4 regions of the Aeromonas sp. AE23HZ002T15 genome follow, and region 2 is predicted to be linked to each of the others. Evidence: riboswitches for the same ligand, from Rfam matches in the RefSeq annotation. Region 2 holds a riboswitch; each other region holds the start of a gene.

Region 1 (2,195 bases), 1.4 Mb from region 2:
GGGGCCGCGAGGGCCTGCGACAACGGGTTGTCAGCCTCCGCTGCGTAATGGGGCAGCATCAAATCGACGGCCTGAATATGCAATCCGCGAGCCATAATTAAGGCCCGCTGGATGACGTTATCCAGTTCACGGACATTGCCGGGCCAGTCGTAGGAGAGCAGCTGCCTGCTGGCCCCCTCGCTCAGCCGATAACCCTGCTGGGCGGCGTAGCGTTCGATGAAGTGGCTGGCCAGGGGCAGGATGTCGTCGGGCCGCTCCCGCAGGGCGGGCCAGTTCATGGGCAGCACATCGAGCCGATAGAACAGGTCTTCGCGAAACTCCCCCTGTGCCACCAGCGTCCTCAGATCCCGGTTGCTGGCGGCGATGATCCGCACATCCAGCGGGATCACCTGATGGCTGCCGAGCCGCTCCACCTCCTTCTCCTGCAATACCCGCAGCAGCTTGGCCTGCAGCGCCAGGGGCAACTCTGAGATCTCGTCGAGCAGCAGGGTGCCCCCCTGGGCCAGCTCGAACTTGCCCTGCTGGCTGGCGGTGGCGCCGGTGAAGGCCCCCTTGCTGTGACCGAACAGGATGGACTCGAGCATGGCCTCCGGGATGGCGGCGCAGTTGATGGCTACGAAGGGTTTGTTCGCCCGGTTGGACATGTCGTGGATGTAGCGGGCCAGCCGCTCCTTGCCCGTCCCCGACTCGCCACCGATGAGGATGGTGGCCGAGGTCTTGGCGGCGCGCCTGGCGAGTTGCAGTACCTGCAGGCTCAGGGCAGAGGTCGCGACCAGGTTGGGAATGGCCTGGCGCAGTCGCAAGGCCCCCCTCACCACATCGAGGATCTGGCGCTGGCTGAAGGGCTTGATGATGTAATCGATGGCGCCGGCCCGCATGGCTTCCGCCGCCAGGTAGGCCTGATCCTCATTGACCAGGATGACGCAGTCGGCCCCCGTCAGCTCATGCACCCTGGAGGGGCCGGCTTCGGTCATGACCGCCATGTCGAGCAGGATGAGATCCACCGAATGGCAGGAGAGGAATTGCTTGGCCCGGGAGATGGAATCCTGGCAGGAAACCCGGTAGCCGCAATTCAACAACATCTCCCCAATATCGTTTCCATTTGATAACGATGAGGAGACAAATAATAAATGTGCGTGCGATTCAACACCGACGGGTATTGAATTTTCCTTGATAGATAAATCAGAAAACATATTAACCCGAACCTGTGATTGCACATGAATCAATCAACAGAACTGACCGTGATAAATAAAAACGCACCACGACAAGAATAACGCTTCTTAATTGAGCGCTTACCTTATAGTGGTATGAAAACAAGGCGAGAATCATGGCCTTGGTAACCCCGCTATCGTTAGCATCAATGCTGTTAGACCGGAGGCTTTGCGTCCTGACTTTTCAGTTCAGTTTGCCTTTATCATGCGACGACCCGTATTAGGATGGCATGGCTTTGTTATCCTTAAAGCCATGAGATACACCTGATTGTTTGTATTTTGTTATTTATTCCAGTGTGCATCACGTCAAAAGCCGTCACATCATAACGGCTTTATATGACAATTCAAGTAGATATGCGGAATAACCACTTCCTGATCAAGATGTTGACATGGCAATTCAACTTCAGCCGAGGGTGCCAATTACCTCCACCCGCAAGTCTTCCGGGATCTCGTTATAAGAGAGCACTTTGAGACCTTTTGAGAAGGAGCGGGCATAGCGGGCGATCAGGGGTCTGAGCTGGGGCATGACCACCAGCACAGGGGCATAGCCCTGCTGCTGCAACTGCTCCTTCACCAGCGGCATGTTCTGCTGCAACTGGGCCAGCAGCTGGGGATCCACCGGGAAGCTGTCCAGCTGGATCTTACCCTGCTGCTGGGACTGGTTCATGGCGCTCAGCAGCGTCTGCTCCAGCCTGTCATCCAGGGTGAAGGCCGCCAGGATGTCCCGGGAACCGATGGCCTGCCTGACGATCTGCCGCCTCAGTGCGCAGCGCACGTCCGAGGCCAGCAGGACGGGATCCTTGGTCAGCTCGCTCGCATCCAGCAGGGTGGTAGCTATGGTGCGGATGTCGGTGAGGCTGATCTGCTCTTTGAGCAACTGGCGGAACACCCGCAACTGCTGCATCTGGGTCAGGGCCAGGTTGAGCTCCTCCGCCAGCCGGGGGGACTGGACCGCCAGGTACTGGCCCAGCTTGCCCACCTCGT
Region 2 (2,195 bases):
CAGGCGGGCAGCCAGGGCAGCTTGCCATCGGCGGCCTTGAAGTCGGATTCGAGGAACACCCGGTTGCCCGCATTGGCCTCGGCCAATGCCTTGGCCTCGTCGCTATTGGCCACGTGCAGCTGGGTCGGTTTCACCAGGGGGGCCAGGTGAGAGAGCACCAGGTTGTTGCGCCTGGCTGCGTAGTCGTAGCTGAAGTTGCGGCTGATCTTCAGCTCGCTGCCGGCATCGAGGCGCACCCGCATCCCCTCGTGGCGCTCCAGCGCCCGGGCCAGGGTCTCCCCCTCCAGCACCCGCAGCGCCGTGGCGGCAGGGGCAGTGCCCTGGGCCAAGACCTGCAGACGGGGCGTGCCGCCGTCGAAGACGGGCTTGAGCTGGGTGTGGTTGTAATACTCCTCGACTTTGGCCTCCAGACAGATCTCGGCCCCCGGCTTGATGCCCGGATACTTGGTTGCGAAGTTCTTGTCGTTGAGATAGACGAAGATGCCGTCCGAGCTCTGGGGATCGCCATCCCCCTGCGGATCCTGCAGGTAGAAGCCCTTGTTCAGACTCTCGCCGAGGGCGCTGACCACGGCCCTGACCGAGACGCTCTGGGTGCTCTCGAACTGACCGTCCGGGACCAGGGGGCTCTTGTCGCCACTGCCCTGGATGGCGGGGATGGGGATGAGGGCGCTGTCGGCCGGGCAGCTGAAGCCGGCGGCCTGGAGTGACGGGGACGCGAGCGCGAGCCCCACGGCCAGTGACAGCAGGGTAGGGGTACCTTTCATTGTGTTTCCTTTTTTATTTTTGCCAGTGTTTCCATAGCCTTGGTGCCTGAACCAAGGGCGCGCATTGTCACACTTCTGGCTGCTCATACCAGTGAACCAGCGCACATTATGGGGAAGCAAAAGAGGCTGTCTCTATTTTTTTGACACAGCTAACACTATGAAATTGATGATAAAGATGTCATCTCATCGAAGCCGAAATTGTGTGAGCACGGCGGCGTTTACATATTTCTCTTTGAGAATGAAGATTGAGTGTTAGCCACTTGCTTCCTATACTCGGGCTGTTCCTCACGGAACCCAGGTAAAGAGCAAACCGACAGTGATGTCGGGACGCAAAGCCTCCGGTCTGCCAGCGATGACAGATAGCGGGGCTTCCCCGGGTGACATGAGGGTATGTGGCCCGTCCATGGCCTGTTGTCGACCCCTTTCGCCTGTTGCTGTTGCGCTTTGCCCGGTCATTAAAAGCCAAGACCAACAAGGAAGATAACAAGATGCAACAGACCCTCAGGCCCAGCAGGCTCGCCATGCTGGTTGCCCTCGCGGCCATGCCCGCCTGGGCGCAGGCCGCCTATCCCGCCTATCAGGCCGGTACCGCCTACAAGGCTGGCGACGTCGTCAGCAACGTGGGCAACCTCTACGAATGCAAGGAATTCCCCTACTCCGGCTGGTGTGGCGCCTCGCCCTATCACTATGCTCCCGGGGTGGGTACCGTCTGGGCCGATGCCTGGAAACCCTTCACCGATGGCAGCACGACGCCGGGCATGACCCTCACCATCGGCTCGCCCGCCGCCGGCAGCAGCGTCAACGAAGGGGCGCCGGTCGCCCTGACGGTGAGCCTTGGTGGCAACAGCAGCGCCCTGGTCAAGGTCGAATACCTGATCGATGGCACCCAGGTGGCGGTGAGCAGCGCGGCCCCCTGGTCGGCGAGCTGGACCGCCAGCGGCGTCGGAGCCCACCAGCTGACATCCCGCGCCCTGGACAAGGATGGCAAGGTGCTCGGCGAGGCCAGCGCCAGCTTCAATGTCGCCGCCGTGGTGGCGCCCGAGGCGCCCAAGGTGAGCATCGCTAGCCCGGCCGCCGGTGCCAAGGTGACCCTGGGTCGCAGCACGGCGGTGAGCGGCAATGTCACCGACGCCAACAACGACGTGGCCAGGGTCGAGCTCTTCGTGAACGGCCAGAAGGTGGGCGAAGACACCAGCGCCCCCTGGCAGGTGAACTGGACGCCCCAGAACAAGGGGCTGACCGGCCTCAAGCTGGTGGCCACCGACAAGGGTGGCCTCTCTGGCGAGTCGGCCCAGGTGGATGTGCAGGTGGAAGAGGCGGCCCTGCCCCCCACAGGCGGTAACCTCTCCTGCGACGTGCGCCAGATCTACCGCGCCGATGGCAGCGAGTGCATGGGGGATGACCATGCCCGCCGTGTCATCGGTTACTTCA
Region 3 (2,195 bases), 1.9 Mb from region 2:
CTCGCGGTCCACAGCGACGTGCGCCTGCTGCGCCGGGTGCTGCAGAACTTCCTCACCAATGCGTTTCGCTACAACCCGGGGGGCCGGGTGTTGCTCGGCTGCCGCCGGCTCGGGGACAAGGTACGCATCGAGGTGTGGGACAACGGCCCCGGCATCCCCTTCGACAAGCAGGAGACCATCTTCGACGAGTTCTCTCGCCTGGACCACTCCCGCACCGCCCGCGAGCAGGGGCTGGGGCTGGGGCTCGCCATTGCCCGCGGCATCTCCCTGGTGCTGGGCCATCAGCTCTCATTGCGCAGCTGGCCGGATGTGGGCTCGGTCTTCGCCATCACCCTGAACCTCGCGGCTCGCCCCGTGATGCCGTTGCCGGTGGCGGCGCCCGTGGTGCGGGACAGTCAGCTGGAGGGGGTCAGGATCCTCTGCATCGACAACGAGGAGGACATACTCACCGCCATGGACTCCCTGCTGGGGCGCTGGGGCTGCGAGGTGCGCTGTGCCCAGAGCCTGGAGCAGGCGCAGTCGCTCATCGCGGGCGGCTTCCTGCCGCGCCTGGTGCTCTCCGACTATCACCTGGACGATGGCAAGACGGGTCTGCAGGCCCTGCACATGATCCGGCTGGCCCATGGCAACGGCATCGGCGGCATCATCATCAGCGCGGATCGCAAGAGCGAGCTGCAGGCGCAGATCCGCGAGCACGGCTTCGGCTATGTCAGCAAACCGGTCAAGCCCCTCAAGCTGAGGGCCCTGATGAACAGCCTCCTGTTGCCCATAGCGTGACTGCATTCACAGAATCCATCTTTGGCCCTTCTGGCTGATAACGGTTCTCATCCCGATGCATCGGCGACGTTGTCGCCGGTTTGCATGCATGATCGCAGCCAACTCTGAATAGTGAGTCCCTCTTACTGTCATTTCTACTAGGTGGCGTGAGGTTTTCTCTCATCTATAGTCATTCGGCGATTATTTTCATCGCAAACCAAGTTGTGCAAAAAAGGCAAACCGGATGAAAGTCCGGGACGCAAAGCCTCCGGTCTAAGGGTCAGAGTACCTAGGATAGCGGGGCCACCACAGGTTGTATCGTCCATGGAGCCAAGCCATGGTAGCGATGTTGTCTGCGTTACCTGTCAGGTTGCGTTGCCTTTTTCGTTGTTCATACCAATAACGAAATAAGGAAGTTCAACTATGTTCAGTCCAAAACATTCCCTGCTGGCGCTCCTGGTCGGGGGGATCTGTTCTACCTCCGCCTTCGCCGCCGCCCCCGGCAAACCAACCATCGGCTGGGGCGAAACCAAGTTCGCCATCATCCAGGTCGATCAGGCCGCCACCTCCTACAACAAGCTGGTCACCGTCCACAAGGATGGCGCCCCGGTCAGCGTGACCTGGAACCTCTGGTCCGGCGACGTGGGCCAGACCGCCAAGGTGCTGCTCGATGGTAAGGAAGTCTGGTCCGGCGCCGCCAGCGCGGCGGGCACCGCCAACTTCAAGGTCACCAAGGGTGGCCGCTACCAGATGCAGGTGGCCCTGTGCAACGCCGACGGCTGCACCCTCTCCGACAAGAAGGAGATAGTGGTGGCCGACACCGACGGCAGCCACCTGGCGCCGCTCAATGCACCGCTGCAAGAGAACAACAAGCCTTATGCCAACAAGTCCGGCAAGGTGGTGGGGGCCTACTACGTGGAGTGGGGGGTCTATGGTCGCAAGTTCACCGTGGACAAGATCCCGGCCAAGAACCTGACGCACATCCTCTACGGCTTCACCCCCATCTGTGGCGGCAACGGCATCAACGACAGCCTGAAAGAGATCTCCGGCAGCTTCGAGGCGCTGCAGCGCTCCTGCGCCGGCCGTGAGGACTTCAAGGTCTCCATTCACGATCCCTGGGCCGCGGTCCAGATGGGACAGGGCAATCTCACCGCCTTCGATGAGCCCTACAAGGGCAACTTCGGCAACCTGATGGCGCTCAAGAAAGCCAATCCAAACCTCAAGATCCTGCCGTCCGTGGGTGGCTGGACCCTGTCCGATCCCTTCTACTTCTTCAGTGACAAGACCAAGCGCGACACCTTCGTCGCCTCCATGAAGGAGTACCTGCAGACCTGGAAATTCTTCGATGGCGTGGACATCGACTGGGAGTTCCCCGGTGGCCAGGGTGCCAACCCCAACCTGGGTGGGCCGAACGATGGCGCTACCTATGTGGCGCTGAT
Region 4 (2,195 bases), 250 kb from region 2:
CGGTTGCTGCTGCTCGAGCTGGATCTCGACCCGTTGCAGGTTGCTGCCCGCCTTCAGGTAGACGGGGTTCTGGCCGTAGACAGGGTTGAACTGACCGTCTGTCCCCTGTTGGCCGGCGCGGATCTGGCTCTGCTCCGCGTTGATCTTGCTGGCCAGGGCGTGGGCCCAGTTGTTTTTCTGACCCTGCTCGGTATTGGCGATGGTCAGCACGGTTTGCAGATCCGTGCGCTCGCCGCTGGCGTCGAACACCCGGGTCATGGCCTTGTCACCGGCCGCCAGATCGATGGAGGGATAGATGGTCCCGCCCTGGCTCCAGGTCAGGGGGGGCTGGGTGCCTCCCTCGAAGCGGGCATCGATCAGGTTGTAGAAGCTGTTGGTGGTATCGCCCACCTCCCAGACCCCCAGGATCACCTGATAGCCGGTGCGGGCCGGCAGGGTGCAGTTATGGGTGACCTGCATGGCGGGTTTTTCCATCTTCCCGTCGATCACGCAGAAGGGATTGAGATCGAAGGAGGCCCGGGTCAGCGGCTGGTTCGGGTTCCAGTCCTGCTTGGTGAGGTAGTAGCGCCAGTTGCGGGTGACATGGTTGGCGGTGAAGGTCCAGCCGATGGCGAAGGGACCGGCCTGGACGTTGCGCTTGGTCCAACGATCGCTGGTCTGGGCGTTGAGTTCACCAAACTGGGTGTGGCCGGCGGAGGCTATCTGGCCGTCGGCCGGGCCGCCATTGGGGAAGCCGGACGCTGCCTCCAGGCTCTGGGGCTCCCACTGGATGGCGCCACATTGGATGTTGCCGCCGGTCTTGCACAGGTAGTTGCGTCCTTCCGGCTGATTGATATAGCCGTGGGCAAGCACGCCGCCGCTGGCCAGCAGCGCCAGCGCGGCCGCGAGGCGATTGAGTTGAATAGTTGCTGCCATACATTCCTCTGTTCGATAGATGTGGGCAGTCAAGTTGGCAGGGGAGTTCCCCGAAACACGGTGTTGCAACCCCGCTATCCTGGACATCATGTCTTTAGACCGGAGGCTTTGCGTCCTGGCCTTTCAACCAGTTTGCCAAATGACTACAAAAAGGGTCATGGTGTCGCATTTGACTACGACCTCCCTATCATGACTTCTTTTGATTGAATTATTAAGTGTAAATCTTTACAGCTTGACCTCATCGGAGTAGAGCCAATACGTAAGATTTTGTTTTTCTTTTTAAATTTGCACTCGATTCGGTATTCCGGCGGCCTCCGTGAATATTAAACATGAAGGTGTGAATGCATCTTCAGGCCTTGTGCCGTCACCCACTCCCCGGCTGCTTCCTTGGGTGAAGGGGGTGGCTCTGGAGAGGCGGAGTGGGCTGCCGTGGGTGGGGTCGCTTGGCCGGCGAGGGATCAGAGTGGGGGCAGTGCGCCGTCCCTTGCGCAGATAATCCCCGCATTTGGCAGACAGGGGGGGCCGCTTTTGCTAGCGTGATGGGGCGCATCCCGGCGCACCCTGCCCTGTCCCGCGAGGATGGGGCATCACCAAAAAGGAACGGCTGGCCGAGGCCACCGATAAAGAGGGATCTTATGACTTCCAATGCCAGGAATTACCTGAACCAGCTCAACGCCGACTACCTGCAGGTACACAGGCGCAAGGAGGACCTGTTCTGGTCCACCTACATGGGCACCAGCGACGATCAGGCCGGTTTCACCGCTGCCGAACAGGCTTACAAGGCCTTCTGCGCCGATCCGGCGCGGCTGCCGATATTGCGGGCCATGCTGGCCGAGGCCGATGGGGCGGATCTCAAACGCGGGCTCGGGGGCTGGATCGCCTTCTTCGAGTGCAACGTGATCGAGGATCCGGCCGCCGCCGCCCTGATGGACGAGCTGGTGGCCGCCGAGGCAGACTTGTTCGCCCGCCGCAAGGAACTCAAACTCAGCCTGCTCGATGAGCAGGGGCGCCAGGTGGCCGGCAGCCTGCCGGCGGCCAGCACCTCGCTGGCGGCCAGCCAGAACGAGGGGGTGCGCCAGAGTGCGATCGCCATGTTCCACACCCTGGAGCAGTGGGTGGTGGACAACGGTTTCCTCGAGGTGGTGGCACTTCGCAACCGCTTTGCCCGCGCCATGGGCTATCGGGACTACTTCGACTACAAGGTGCACAAGAACGAGCAGATGAGTCCGGAGCAGCTGTTCGCCGTGCTGGATGACTTTATCGCCCGCACCGAGGAGAGG

What was found. A riboswitch is a leader RNA that binds a small molecule or an ion and turns the genes downstream of it on or off. The one in region 2 is predicted to bind cyclic di-GMP.
Region 1: another riboswitch for cyclic di-GMP. It lies ahead of lafK (lateral flagellar response regulator transcription factor LafK); the one in region 2 lies ahead of ACT5M9_RS07205 (glycosyl hydrolase family 18 protein).
Region 3: another riboswitch for cyclic di-GMP. It lies ahead of ACT5M9_RS16325 (glycosyl hydrolase family 18 protein); the one in region 2 lies ahead of ACT5M9_RS07205 (glycosyl hydrolase family 18 protein).
Region 4: another riboswitch for cyclic di-GMP. It lies ahead of gbpA (N-acetylglucosamine-binding protein GbpA); the one in region 2 lies ahead of ACT5M9_RS07205 (glycosyl hydrolase family 18 protein).

Annotation. Positions count from the first base shown of each region.
Region 1 covers NZ_CM201342.1:3,018,433-3,020,627, reverse strand. The annotation lists gene lafK (lateral flagellar response regulator transcription factor LafK) at 1-1,079, opposite strand, end outside; cyclic di-GMP riboswitch class I at 1,333-1,420, opposite strand; gene lfhA (lateral flagellar biosynthesis protein LfhA) at 1,615-2,195, opposite strand, start outside.
Region 2 covers NZ_CM201342.1:1,582,164-1,584,358, reverse strand. The annotation lists gene ACT5M9_RS07210 (ExeM/NucH family extracellular endonuclease) at 1-764, opposite strand, end outside; cyclic di-GMP riboswitch class I at 1,059-1,140, shown strand; gene ACT5M9_RS07205 (glycosyl hydrolase family 18 protein) at 1,253-2,195, shown strand, end outside.
Region 3 covers NZ_CM201342.1:3,484,318-3,486,512, forward strand. The annotation lists gene ACT5M9_RS16320 (hybrid sensor histidine kinase/response regulator) at 1-777, shown strand, start outside; cyclic di-GMP riboswitch class I at 981-1,067, shown strand; gene ACT5M9_RS16325 (glycosyl hydrolase family 18 protein) at 1,180-2,195, shown strand, end outside.
Region 4 covers NZ_CM201342.1:1,830,518-1,832,712, reverse strand. The annotation lists gene gbpA (N-acetylglucosamine-binding protein GbpA) at 1-915, opposite strand, end outside; cyclic di-GMP riboswitch class I at 977-1,062, opposite strand; gene ACT5M9_RS08345 (M3 family metallopeptidase) at 1,551-2,195, shown strand, end outside.